2 regions of the Pseudoalteromonas sp. M8 genome follow, and region 2 is predicted to be linked to the other one. Evidence: predicted binding sites of a transcription regulator. Region 2 holds the regulator's gene; the other holds the start of a gene.
The links. The regulator FliA, encoded in region 2, starts transcription of late flagellar genes. The targets are predictions, from matches to a motif close to CTAAAGNTNNNNNNNNNNNNGCCGATA.
Positions count from the first base shown of each region.

Region 1: the regulator FliA is predicted to act here: its motif matches at 2,782-2,808, upstream of GSF13_RS20520 (DUF3530 family protein).

Region 1 covers NZ_CP047240.1:3,485,983-3,493,002, reverse strand. The annotation lists gene GSF13_RS20535 (phosphotransferase) at 1-360, shown strand, start outside; gene murU (N-acetylmuramate alpha-1-phosphate uridylyltransferase MurU) at 369-1,061, shown strand; gene djlA (co-chaperone DjlA) at 1,051-1,896, shown strand; gene GSF13_RS20520 (DUF3530 family protein) at 1,906-2,751, opposite strand; gene GSF13_RS20515 (DUF368 domain-containing protein) at 2,872-3,807, shown strand; gene GSF13_RS20510 (2OG-Fe(II) oxygenase family protein) at 3,845-4,534, opposite strand; gene nhaD (sodium:proton antiporter NhaD) at 4,681-6,129, shown strand; gene GSF13_RS20500 (ATP-dependent 6-phosphofructokinase) at 6,188-7,020, opposite strand, start outside.
Region 2 covers NZ_CP047240.1:1,606,759-1,613,778, forward strand. The annotation lists gene flhA (flagellar biosynthesis protein FlhA) at 1-462, shown strand, start outside; gene flhF (flagellar biosynthesis protein FlhF) at 482-1,957, shown strand; gene GSF13_RS11885 (MinD/ParA family protein) at 1,950-2,810, shown strand; gene GSF13_RS11890 (RNA polymerase sigma factor FliA) at 2,813-3,547, shown strand; gene cheY (chemotaxis response regulator CheY) at 3,590-3,973, shown strand; gene GSF13_RS11900 (protein phosphatase CheZ) at 3,994-4,770, shown strand; gene GSF13_RS11905 (chemotaxis protein CheA) at 4,784-7,009, shown strand.

The DNA.
Region 1 (7,020 bases), 1.9 Mb from region 2:
ACTTATGATGCGGTTTCTCTGTTGCGGGATTGTTATACTCGTCTTGATGTACATGAGTTTACCGAGCTTCAGCAACATAGTTTTGATTGTTTAAAAGCGGCAAATTTATTAGGCGGCATGGATTTTAGCACCTATCAACATTACTTTGACTTAACGGGGATGCAAAGGCACCTTAAAGCTGCCGGGATTTTTACTCGCCTATTGCAGCGAGACGGCAAAGGCGGGTACTTAGAAAATATTTTGCCAACGTTACGCTACCTCGTTGAAGTAGCGAATAAGTATAAAGAATTTCAGTGGCTTGCAAGCTGGCTAGAGAATGACATAATGCCTCAAGCGCAGGCCAAATTAGGCACAAAATAGAAGCAACAATGAAAGCGATAATTTTATCTGCCGGTCGTGGTAAACGCATGATGCCACTGACCGCGAACCAACCAAAACCTATGCTTAACGTCGCAGGAAAACCACTACTTGAGCATCATATCGAGCGTTTAAAAGCGGCTGGGATCTGCGATATCGTGATAAATCTTGCATGGCAAGGTCAGGTGATAAAAGACTATTTCGGCAATGGTAGTCACTTCGGTGTCAATATTGAGTACAGTGATGAACCTGAGGGTGGATTAGAAACCGCAGGTGGAATCATTCAAGCACTGCCGATGTTATGTGAACAGGATGACAGCTTTATTGTACTCAATGGCGATATTTTTACGGACTATGATGTCAGCAGCCTAATGCAGTTACAGCTCGGCAGCACAGCAGAGGGCCATTGCGAGGCGCACATTGTGTTGGTAGAAAATCCCGAACATAATCCTGAAGGTGATTTTTGCCTTGCCCATCAACCGCTCAATCAGCAAAAGTATACCTTGTCTGGTATTGGCAAATATCACCAAAGTTTTTTTACCGAGCTTGGGACTGGCTTTATAAAACTAGGGCCGTTGCTGCGCAGTGGGCTTGAGCAGCATAAAGTTTCTACTGAACTGTATTTGGGCGCATGGGACGACATCGGCACGCCAGAGCGACTAAAAATGATCAACGAAAAGTTAGGGTATAGCGATGTGGGGTAAATTATTAGGCACAATTTTCGGCTTTTTATTTGGTCGTTGGTTAGGCGCTATTTTAGGGTTTTATCTCGGCCATTTATTTGATAAAAGTTTGCGTCAGGATTTTGATAAAGTCGGTGGCTTTCAAGGTTTCATGAAAGGTGAAGATCTGCATGAGCGCCAAGCCTTGTTCTTTTCCAGCTGTTTTTCTGTGATGGGACATATTGCGAAGTCTAATGGTCGAGTCAGCGAAATCCACATTCAAGCTGCGTCTGCATTTATGAGCGAAATGGGCTTGCAGGGTGAAGAGCGAAAAGAAGCACAACATGCGTTTACTGCGGGAAAAAGCAGTGACTTTTCGATAAAAGAAGCGGTTACCGATTTTAAAGAAGCTTTTGCCAGACGCTATGACTTGAGGCAGCTGTTTTTAGAGATTCAAATTCAAATGGCATTTTGTGATGGTCATGTGTCTGATGCGGAGAAGGCCTTACTTAAACAGGTGAGCAAGTATTTAGGCTTTGCAGAAACACACTTTTTATTCCTGCTAAAACGCTACCAAGCAGAATTTGAGTTTCGCCGCTCACAGGCGTCGGGGAGATCGCAACATCAATACCAGCAACATGGCGGCCGTCAACCAGCATCACAAGATAATGGCTTAAGCCGTGCTAAAGCTTTGGCTGTACTGGGATTGAGTGAAGAGGCAAATGAGCGTGATATCAAAAAAGCTTACCGCAAACTGATGTCGCAGCATCACCCTGACAAATTGGTGTCTCAGGGATTACCTAAGCATATGATGGAAGTTGCAAAGCGTAAAAGCCAAGATATTCAGTCTGCCTATGAATATTTAAAAAAGAGCTAACTTGAAACACTATAAGACGCGTAAAAAGCCGAGTAACTCCTTTCTGAGCCTTTGATGTTGGAGCGGATCGGTTTTTTCTCCAAAAAGCTCCCGTTGGCGATAATCAAATTTACTGTTTTTTCTCGCCCAGCGCGCTCTGTCCGGCGTATTGTCGACCACAATAGGATTGTCAAAACTGTAGTAAACATCCAGTAAAGCAGGGCTTATCAGAGAAAGGTTGGATGCTAAGTGCTTTTGCCGCGTTGCATTAGGCAGTTGTGGGCTAACAACGGCAAAGGCATCGATACGTAGATTGGGCAGGGTAGCTAAGTGCTCACCGAATAAACCTGCGCTATTACCAAATGCGACAACCACCAACTTTTCTGTTTGAGTCATGGACAGGGTGTTGTAAAGCACCTCAAAGCGGCTGATCAGGGCCATTTTATATTCGTCGAGATTAGATTCTGAAATGGGTGCAAGCGTTTGCTGAGCCGGTTTTTCAGCATCGGGGAGCGCGATGTCTTGCTCTAGCAGACTCGGTGCATAAGAAAGGTCCGGCGGAGTAAGGGTATAGGTGTCGTAGCCATCATCGCTTAAGCGCTTTGCAAGAAAGCTTATGCCGCTGTTATTGAGCGGTGGAGTTTGCATGTCTGGTAATAAGATCACGATGCCTTCACGAGCAGCTGCCATATATTCTTGATGAAATACATAAAAGCTTTCGTTTTCGCTTTCCAGTTTCATCAGTTGCGATGGCTCGTAGAAGCGATTAGCGTCTTGCTGATAAAGAGAACCAAGTGGTGCTGCGTCAATATGTTCTGCTGCAAAAGTCGTCGCGGGTAAAGCGGTAACAAGTAATAAAAGCGTTCTGATGATCATGGTACAAGCGCGTAAAATATCATAATTGGTTATCGACCAGTTAAGTGAAAGCTTTAGCTGTCGCTATTTTTTAGCGTTTTAAGTTAAACTGCTCGGCAGTGGAAATGAAAGGAGAAATTTGTGCAGTATAAAGATAGCAAGCGAGACTATCTCTTTATGTTTTTAAAAGGGGCCGGAATGGGGGCTGCGGATGTTGTCCCTGGCGTTTCTGGCGGTACTATCGCTTTTATTACCGGTATCTATGCACGTTTTTTAAATGCCATCAAAAGTGTGAACTTACAGGCTTTGAGCACATTGCGTCGTGACGGCCTAAAAGCAACGTGGCAGTACATTGATGGTAGCTTTTTACTGGCGGTATTTTCTGGTTTGCTCATCAGTGCAGCGTCTTTGGCGAAGGTGATCACTTATTTATTGGAAGCACACCAAACACTGGTATGGTCATTTTTCTTTGGTCTTATCGTCGCTTCTTTTATTTATGTTGCAAAACAGGTCTCTCATTGGAACGGCCAAAATATTATCGCCTGCGCAGTTGGTGCTGTCGTGGCCTTTGCTATTACTTCCCTTTCACCAGCTGAAGCACAAGCATCTCATTGGATGTTTTTTATCTCAGGTGCTATTGCCATTTGCGCGATGATCTTACCTGGGATCTCAGGGAGCTTTATTCTACTGTTATTGGGTATGTATGGCCATGTACTCAGTGCGGTGAACCAGCTTGAATTTGGCTTAGTGAGTCTATTCTTACTAGGTTGTATTGTGGGGTTAATGTCGTTTTCGCGTCTACTCAGCTGGCTATTGGCGCACTATCAGCAAGTAACGTTTTCGCTACTAGCTGGCTTTTTACTTGGCTCGCTTAATTTATTGTGGCCTTGGAAACAAGTGCTTACGACTTACGTGAATTCCAGTGGTATAGAAAAGCCATTGAGTCAGGCCAATATTTTGCCAGCACAATACAGTACGCTGTATGGTCAAGACCCGAATACGTTGGCATGTATTGCGCTTGCCATTGCAGGCCTTGCGCTGATCTTAACCATTGAAAAGATAAGCGAAAAATATTAATAACATAGACATCTAGAACAATAGGTACGTGTTGAGCTTACGTGTCTATTGTTCTAAACCACCCAGTCACAGAAAGTCGCGGCGCTTTTGTAAATGGCGCGACGTAAGTCACAGAATGAATTTTACTTACATCAAAAACCACCAGTGAATTGAACTTAGGTGCATAACTTTTAGTGGGTGTGCCATCACGTTCAAAAAACTGCAGTAGCCCGCCCCAGTCAGGGTGCCAACTTTTGCTTAGGCTAAGTACATAGGCATAAACCCGGCCCTCAGCTTCAACAATGTCATTATGTCGCGTTAAATACTGACCACCAATAAATCGTGTTGCTTGGGCAGAGGTACGGATAATGTTCTGTCCAGATATCGCGGAAAAGCAGGACTGTACAGCGCTACTATTGAGGTTATTGTAGAGCTTTTTCAGCGCGTCAGGGCTCGTCGATTCTATGGAGTGGCGGCCATACATAAAACCAACGCCACGTGATGCATAGCTATGTATATCTTCGAGCAAGGCTTGCTGCTCTTGCGGTGTTAAGGCAAGAATATCACTGTCTTTGACTGATTTTGCTGCCCCGTTATGAAAAAGTGCGAGTTGGTAGTCTAGGTTACAGAGGCACTCATGTAGTTGTTGAGCGTTTGTATCGTCTAGAATATTTTCAATCCGTGCAAAGCCTTCGTTGCTCAATTTTTGCTGTAATTTAATTTGTTGTTGCTGCGAAAGTTGAAGCATAAATACCTACTGCTGATGTATGGGCCTGTTTGTAATATTGTAAACAGTCTGCCTTAGACTTCAGTCCAATGCTGATTATTTTTTATCTATGCTAAAGTGAGTTTGGCTGAAATGCCATCCCTCTGCACTCATCGATAGGCAAAAAAATGAAAATCAATGGACTACTGCTATTCTGTTGCGCATGGGTCATATCCGTGATCCCATCACCAGCCTTGGCGGCTCAAGGCACTTTAGATCTTACCAGCTCGACACTCGGCTTGGTTTGTATTGTTGTCTTCGTTTTAGCATACGCACTTGTAATGCTCGAAGAAAAACTCCATATGCGAAAATCAAAGCCAGTGCTCGTGGCGGCAGGCGTCATTTGGCTCATGATTGGGGCGTATTACGTCAATCAGGGGCAACCCGATGTTACCGAGCATGCATTTCGGCACAATTTGTTAGAATTTGCGGAGCTGATGTTGTTCTTGCTGGTTGCGATGACTTATATCAACGCACTAGAGGAACGCCGCCTTTTTGATGCGCTACGAGCGTGGATGATCCAAAAGGGTTTTAGCTATAAGAATCTCTTTTGGATCACTGGGTTTTTATCCTTTTTTATCTCTCCAATTGCAGATAACCTAACCACAGCCTTACTGATGTGTGCTGTGGTGATGAAGGTGGCTGAAGGTGACAAAGAGTTTATCAATTTAAGCTGTATCAATATTGTGATAGCAGCCAATGCAGGCGGTGCATTCAGCCCCTTTGGTGACATTACCACTTTGATGGTATGGCAAGCTGGTATGGTACATTTCAGCGAATTTTTAGCGCTATTTGTTCCTTCACTGGTCAATTACATCGTACCAGCACTCGTAATGAGTTATTTTGTGGCGGATAGAAAGCCCAGTGCAGTTTACGAAAGAGTAGAGCTTAAACGCGGCGCTTTGAGAATTTTAACTTTGTTCCTACTGACTGTCGCAACCGCTGTGCTTTCACACAGCTTGCTGCATTTACCACCGGTTCTTGGCATGATGATGGGCTTGGGCTACCTACAGTTTTTTGGTTACTTCCTAAGAATGACATTGCCTGGGTCATTAGCAAGAAAGCGAGCGATGGCCGAGAGAGAAGGGGATCAAGAGCGTCTCGAGAAGTTAGGAAGTGTTGTGCCATTCGATGTGTTTAGCAAAGTTTCACGCGCTGAGTGGGATACCTTATTATTCTTCTACGGCATCGTTATGTGTGTTGGTGGTCTTGGGTTTCTCGGTTATTTAAGTTTAATGTCAGAGATATTATACGGTGAATGGTCTGCAACCTATGCCAACGTATTCTTAGGCATTATTTCTGCGGTCATCGATAACATTCCAGTGATGTTTGCCGTGCTGTCGATGCAACCTGAAATGTCACATGGCCATTGGTTGTTGATCACGCTTACGGCTGGGGTAGGGGGAAGTTTACTTTCTATTGGCTCTGCGGCAGGTGTTGCGCTTATGGGGCAAGCTAGAGGCTATTATACTTTTATGGGGCACTTAAAGTGGGCACCTGTGATCTTGCTTGGTTATATCGCGAGCATTTTATGTCACCTGTGGCTTAACGAATCTGCTTTTAGCGTGTTTGGCTAGCGCTTACACAAGGTGTAGTGAGAGTGAATAATCAATATGTGCTTCACTCTCACTGCTTTTATTGCTCGGCGAGGTAATGCCGATAACGTTGTACCCATTCCTGTGATACTGGTTTATCCATATTCAGCACTTTCTCTACTTCAGTAATTACAATTGCACCATGTATTTTTCCTACCATAACGGGCGTCGCAACATCAGTGTTTGGTTTGATGCTACCATTAATCACTTCCACGGCCGTTACTCCTAATTCCGTGGCGAGCATTCTATCTTCAACAGATGGTGCCCCACCTCGTTGAATATGGCCTAACACGCAAAGTGCACAATTGATATCGTCATTGCTATTTAACTCTGTCTTAAGCGCTTGAGCGCCGCCTGGCCATAAATTTTCGGCCAGTATTATCAAAAAGCTACCGTGTTGATGTTGTTGCTCTATGGCATTTTTGAGATGAGCTAAGACCTGAGAGGTATTCTCTACCGTGCAATTTTCAAATGAAATGATAGCCTCAGCACCTGTCGCAATACCTACATGGTAAGCAATATGCCCGTTATGACGACCCATCACCTCGGTGATAAAAACTCGCTCAAAGGCATTTGCGGTATCACGGATTTTATCTATTGCGGAGGTGGCAGTATTGATGGCTGTGGAAAAGCCAATGGTGTTGTCACACCCTGAAAGGTCGTTATCTATAGTACCGGGAATACCAATTAGCTGACCTTGCCAGTGAGCTGCCAGCGCCTGCATTCCCCTAAACGAGCCGTCACCACCAATCACAATAAGTACGTCAATATGGAGCTTTCTCAGGGCATTTGCTGCTTGCAGCACGCCTGAGGGTTCTAGCATCGCAGGGCAGCGGGCACTTTTTAGAATTGTGCCACCAAGTTGGGTGATAT
Region 2 (7,020 bases):
AATCTGCTTAATGAAGGCGTTGCAATTCGAGATATGCGCTCGATTGTACAAACCTTAGTTGAGTACGGACCACGTAGCCAAGACCCTGATGTATTAACGGCTGCGGTAAGAATTTCATTACGCAGATTGATTGTTCAAGATGCCGTTGGAAGCGAAGAAGAAATTCCTGTCATAACATTGGCACCTGAGTTGGAACAGATGTTGCATCAGTCACTTCAGAACGCAGGTGATGAGGGGGCAGGTATTGAACCTGGCTTGGCTGAGAGGCTTCAAGAATCATTAAGAGAAGCACATCACAACCAAGAAATGCTAGGGGAGCCGTCCATCTTATTAACCTCAGGTATGTTAAGAAGTGTACTGTCTCGATTTGTTAAACATACAATTCCAGGTCTTCGAGTGATGTCATATCAAGAAGTGCCGGAAGAAAGACAAATTAAGATAGTGAGCTCGGTTGGACAATAGAGGATAAAGGGGCTGTAACATGAAAATTAAACGTTTCTTCGCAAAAGATATGCGTACGGCTTTAAATGAAGTAAAAGAAGAGCTTGGTGCTGATGCTGTCATCATGTCTAACAAAAAGTTAGCAGATGGTGTTGAAATCGTCGCAGCAGTTGATAATGACCGTGCTGCTGCACCTGTTAAGCAAGCTCCAGCTGCCCGTGCGACTGCCTCAAACGAGGCTCCGACCCGCTTTGTCCGTCCAGAGCCTCGCCAAGCACAGCCAGCAAAACAAGCGCAAGTTGCCGATAGCTTAGCGGCATTGCTAGAGCGTCAAGCGCCGCGTCCTCGCTCACCAGAACTTGCTTCTATGTTCTCCCAGTCGGGGATTGATACAGAGCAAATGTTAAGCAGCCAACGTAAAACACAAACTGCTGCGCCGGCGTACCAAGCGAAGCCACAGCAAGCTCGTCGCCAATCTTTTGACTTTGATGATGATGGATTTGAGCAACCACAGCAGTGGAGCGAGTCTGATGAATTAGACAACGGTTTTGGTGATGATTTACCTGAGTTAAATGCCAAGCCTGACGAAATGAGTGCAATGCGCGAAGAAATGAACGCTATTCGTCAATTACTTGAACATCAAGTATCTGGTCTAATGAAACAAGAAATGGCTCGTCGCGATCCAACCCGTGCGTGCCTTGTAGATCGTCTGGAAGGAATGGGCATAGACAAAGACGTTGCAGAGCAAATGGCATGTTTTATCCCTGATGATGTGTCTCGTAAAGAAGCTTGGGACGCGCTGTTGAATATGGTAATTAACCAAATGCACACCACCAACAATGATATTCTTCGTCAAGGTGGCGTATTTGCAATGGTTGGTCCAACAGGTGTTGGCAAAACCACAACGGTTGCAAAATTAGCGGCATTAGGCGCACAAAAATACGGTGCAGATAAAGTGGCGCTAATAACCACCGATACCTATAGAATTGGCGCTTACGAGCAACTAGCTACCTATGGTAGAATCATCGGTTGTCCGGTTAAACAAGTTAAAGATGCAAATGAACTTGCAGAAGTGCTTTATCATTTACGCAATAAGCGTCTAGTATTAATAGATACGGCGGGAATGAGTCAAAGAGATTTGCGCTTAACTGAACAGTTAAATACACTTATGCGTAGCGCGAGTGTAGATATTCGTAGCTATTTAGTGTTGAGTGCGACAGCACAGATGAATGTGTTACAAGAAACAGTAAGACACTTCAAAAAAGTAAATTTAAGTGGCTGTATTTTCACAAAACTTGATGAAAGTCTAAGTTTGGGTGAGATAATTAGCATAGCGATTCAAAATCGCTTGCCAATAGGGTATCTTACCAACGGTCAGCGAGTGCCAGAAGACATTCGCGTAGCAAATGCTCAAAAGCTAGTAAAAAAGGCTGAGCAATTGTATTTAAAAAGAATAAAAGCACAGCACTCTCGACGTGTACCTGTAGCGTCAGAGTCAGTAGGAATGTATGATTAACACAGTTTTAGATCAAGCAAGTGGCCTGCGTAGAATGAGTCAAAATAGCAACCAGGGTGTAAAAGTAATAGCCGTGACCGGTGGTAAAGGTGGGGTGGGTAAAACCAATGTCTCGCTCAATACTGCCATCGCTATGGGCCAACAAGGACAGCGAGTTCTCGTTTTAGATGCGGACTTGGGCTTGGCAAACTGTGATGTGATGTTAGGGCTCCGAGTAGAAAAGAACCTTTCACATGTGTTGTCGGGTGAATGTGAACTAGATGAGATTCTCGTAGAAGGTCCCGCTGGTATCAAAATTGTGCCAGCTACTTCGGGTTCTCAAAGCATGGTGGAGTTGACTCCCGCAGAGCATGCTGGACTTATTCGCGCATTTAGCGAGCTTAACACTCAATTTGATGTTTTAATTGTTGATACCGCAGCTGGTATCTCAGATATGGTTCTGAGCTTCTCTCGAGCTGCACAAGATGTGATGGTTGTTGTGTGTGATGAACCGACTTCTATTACGGATGCTTATGCGTTGATCAAAGTTTTAAGCAGAGAGCATGGCGTTTATCGTTTTAAAATAGTTGCCAATATGGTCCGCAGTATGCGTGAAGGGCAAGAATTATTTGCTAAACTTTCAAAAGTTACAGACCGTTTTCTTGATGTAGCATTGGAATTAGTGGCCACAGTACCATTTGACGAAAACATGCGTAAGTCCTCTCGTAGACAAAGAGCAATCGTGGATTTATTTCCGAGCTCTCCAGCAGCAGTTGCAATTAAAGGACTTGCTGCCAAGGCAGTTAAATGGCCAATTCCTCATCAACCTTCCGGTCATCTAGAATTTTTCATTGAACAACTTGTAAACGGGTGATTATGGCTTCTCCGGTCAACAGAGCTGCGGGATATCAAACTTCTGACCATATCCATAAAGTGGTCGAGAGGCATGCTCCACTTGTCAAAAAAGTGGCATGTCACCTGATCGCTCGGCTTCCGGCAAGTGTGCAGCTCGACGATCTAATTCAATCAGGTATGATTGGATTGATTGAAGCATCTAAAAATTTCGATGCTACTAAAGGTGCTAGTTTCGAGACCTTTGCGGGGATACGCATCCGAGGTGCAATGCTAGATGAAATCCGTCGCGGAGATTGGGCCCCTCGGTCCGTACATAAAAACAGCAGAATGGTAGCCGAAGCGATATCTGAGCTCGAATCTCTCCTTGGCCGCGAACCAAAAGACACTGAAATCGCTGAAAAACTTGATATATCTTTAGATGAGTACCATCATATTTTACATGATGTAAATGCAAGTAAAGTCATCGGCATTGAGGATCTAGGGGTTGATGAAGATGTGATAACCCCAGCAAACAGCGATTTTGCGCTAGACAAACCGTTTAATAACGTTAAAAATGAACGTTTTAACGAGTCTTTAGTAAATGCTATCAAAGCACTACCCGAAAGGGATGCTCTGGTGTTGTCACTTTACTATAACGACGAAATGAATTTAAAAGAGATTGGTGCCATCCTTGATGTCAGTGAATCTCGAGTAAGCCAAATTCACGGTCAGGCAATGATAAAGCTCAAAGCTAAAATCAATGACTGGATAAATTAGAGTACATAAAATAGTTGGGTTCGAACCTCACTGGAGGAAGTTTTGGATAAGAACATGAAGATTCTCGTGGTTGATGATTTCTCTACTATGAGAAGAATAATCAAAAACCTATTAAGAGATTTAGGCTTTACCAATGTTCAAGAAGCTGATGATGGTAGTACAGCACTTCCGATGCTACAAAATCAGGAGTTTGACTTTGTAGTAACTGATTGGAACATGCCGGGCATGCAAGGTATTGATCTGCTTCGTGCAATACGCGCAGATGAAAAGCTTAAGCACATTCCAGTGTTGATGGTTACCGCAGAAGCGAAAAAAGAACAAATTGTTGCAGCAGCGCAAGCTGGGGTGAACGGATATATTGTTAAACCGTTTACTGCAGGTACGCTCAAGACTAAGCTTGAAAAAGTATTTGAGCGACTAGGCTAAACAGCAAGGGGATATGGCCTATGTCTGTAAATGCTGCGCCGCAAATTACACTTGAACAAGCCAAGCAACTTGTTGAGCTACTAGAGCAAGGTGAACAAGAAAAAGCTGACCAGCTGATTTTAGAAGCTGCTAACAAAGAGCAATCGGAGTTATTTGCAGAAGTTGGAAAGCTAACTCGCCAATTACACGAGTCCTTGAAGAACTTTGAGCTGGATACTCGACTCTCAGATCTCACGACAGAGGCTATACCTGACGCCAAGCAGCGTCTTAATTATGTTATGGAAATGACAGAAAGCGCTGCTAATAAAACGATGGACGCGGTCGAAGAAAGCTTACCTCTTGCGCAGAATCTTGCGGATGAGTTAGCACAAATAAAGCCCACTTGGGATCGGTTGATGAGCAGAGATATTCAACTCGGTGAGTTTAAATCTCTGTGTCATGATCTCGACAGCTTTATGCAGACTTCAAAGACACGTACAGACGAATTACAAGGCTTAATGACTAATGTGCTGATGGCGCAAGACTATCAGGATTTGACTGGGCAGGTCATCCGTCGAGTCATTGAGCTTGTGAGAGAAGTAGAAGATAGTCTCATTCACCTTCTAACTGTGTTTGGTACTTCGGATGAAGCGCCTGCTGTTGCAGAAAATGCGAATGAAAACGAAATAAAAACAACTGAGACTATCAGTGATGAATTGTCTGGACCTGAAGGTCCAATTATTGACGCTGAATCGCGAGATGACGTGGTTTCTGGTCAAGACGAAGTCGATGACTTGCTATCTAGTTTAGGCTTCTAGTTGGAGAGTGTGTATGAGCTTTGAAGTCGATGAAGATATCTTGCAGGACTTTCTTGTTGAAGCAGGCGAAATATTAGAACTGTTATCTGAACAGCTTGTTGAACTAGAAAATAATCCCGAAGATAAAGAACTTCTCAATGCGATTTTCCGTGGCTTCCATACTGTTAAAGGTGGAGCAGGCTTCCTCGGTATGACCGAACTGGTTGATGCCTGTCACGGTGCAGAGAACGTGTTTGATGTACTAAGACAAGGGCAGCGAAAAGTAACGTCAGAATTAATGGATGTTATTTTGCAATCTTTGGATACGATCAACGAAATGTTCGCTTGTATTCAAAACCGAGAGGAACCCGAAGCTGCCGATCCTGTGTTGCTTGAAACCCTCCATAAACTCAGCCAACCAGCATCTGAAGACGAAGTCAGAGAAGTGATTGAGGAACCTGTTTCAGAGCCTGAATCTGTTGTACCAGATTTAAGTGCGGATGATATTCTATTCGATGCGGACGCAGATTCAGGCGATGATAGCGGCTCTAGCATTGATGAGATAACAGAAGAAGAATTTGAAAATCTATTAGATGAGTTACACGGCTCTGGTAATGCGCCTGCTGTCGCACCAGCGGCTAAACCTGAAACGGTGTCAACTGCAGATGACGGCGATATCACCGATGACGAGTTCGATAATCTCTTAGATGAACTCCATGGGGTTGGGAAATTTGGTGGAGCACCAAATGCAGAAGATGCGGCTACTCCTCAAGCCAGTGAGCCTGCGGCTAAAGCAACGTCATCAGGCGCTGCGAGTGTGCCCTCTGGAGATGAAGAAATTACCGATGATGAGTTTGAGGCTTTGCTTGACGAACTTCATGGTAAAGGCAGTGCTCCTAAAGCGGTAGATGAATTGCCGACAGATATCTCAGAAGCTGAGCCAGCTCAACCTGAGCCTGCTAAAGCTGCGCCACCTCCGAAACCTGCTCCAAAGCCTGCGCCTAAAGTTGAAGCTAAACCTGCGACTCCAGCCCCGCAAAAAGAGCCAGAGCCTGCAAAAGCTTCTGCGCCAGCAGCTGCAAAGAAACCTGCTGCGCAAGCTGAGACTACAGTGCGAGTTGATACCAAACGTCTTGATGAAATCATGAATATGGTTGGCGAATTAGTATTGGTGCGTAACCGCTTGGTTAGTTTAGCGAATAACACCAACAGCGAAAGCATGGGTAAAGCTATTTCGAACCTTGATGTAGTGACCGCAGACTTGCAGGGCGCTGTGATGAAAACGCGGATGCAGCCGATCAAAAAGGTATTTGGTCGTTTCCCTCGAGTGGTGAGGGACCTTGCGCGTAGCTTGAAAAAAGAAATCAACCTGGTTTTACAAGGTGAAGAGACAGATTTAGATAAAAACCTTGTTGAGGCGCTCGCAGATCCATTGGTTCACTTAGTGAGAAACTCAGTGGATCACGGTATTGAAATGCCTGATGTGCGCGAAGCATCGGGTAAGCCAAGAATGGGGACTGTCACGTTGTCAGCATCTCAAGAGGGGGATCATATTCTTCTCACCATCCGAGATGATGGCGCCGGTATGGATCCTGAAAAGCTCAAGAAAATTGCTATAAATAAAGGCGTTATTGACTCCGATCAAGCAAGCCGATTGTCTGATACTGAAGCCTATAACTTGATCTTTGCACCTGGATTTTCAACAAAAGAACAAATTTCAGATATTTCTGGTCGCGGTGTAGGGATGGACGTTGTTAAAACGAAAATCACTCAATTGAATGGCTCGGTAAACATCCAATCAGAATTGGGTGTTGGTACCGTATTAGAGATAAAAGTGCCGCTTACACTGGCTATTTTGCCTACCTTGATGGTGGTAGTCGGAGAACAAACGTTTGCGTTACCACTTGCCGGTGTGAACGAGATCTTCCATTTAGATTTGACTAAAACGAATGTAGTTGATGGTCAATTGACTATTATAGTGAGAGAAAAGGCGATCCCGTTATTTTATCTTGAGCATTGGTTGGTAAAAGGTGCTAATAGGGGCATGAGAAAGGCTGAAGGCCATGTTGTTATTGCTCAAATCGGTACCAAGCAAGTCGGTTTTGTGGTTGATTCTCTGATAGGCCAAGAGGAAGTCGTAATCAAACCATTAGATGCTTTGTTACAAGGTACACCAGGTATGGCCGGTGCGACCATCACATCTGATGGTGGTATTGCGCTAATCCTTGATGTCCCCAACTTATTAAAACACTACGCCTAATTTTATTAGGC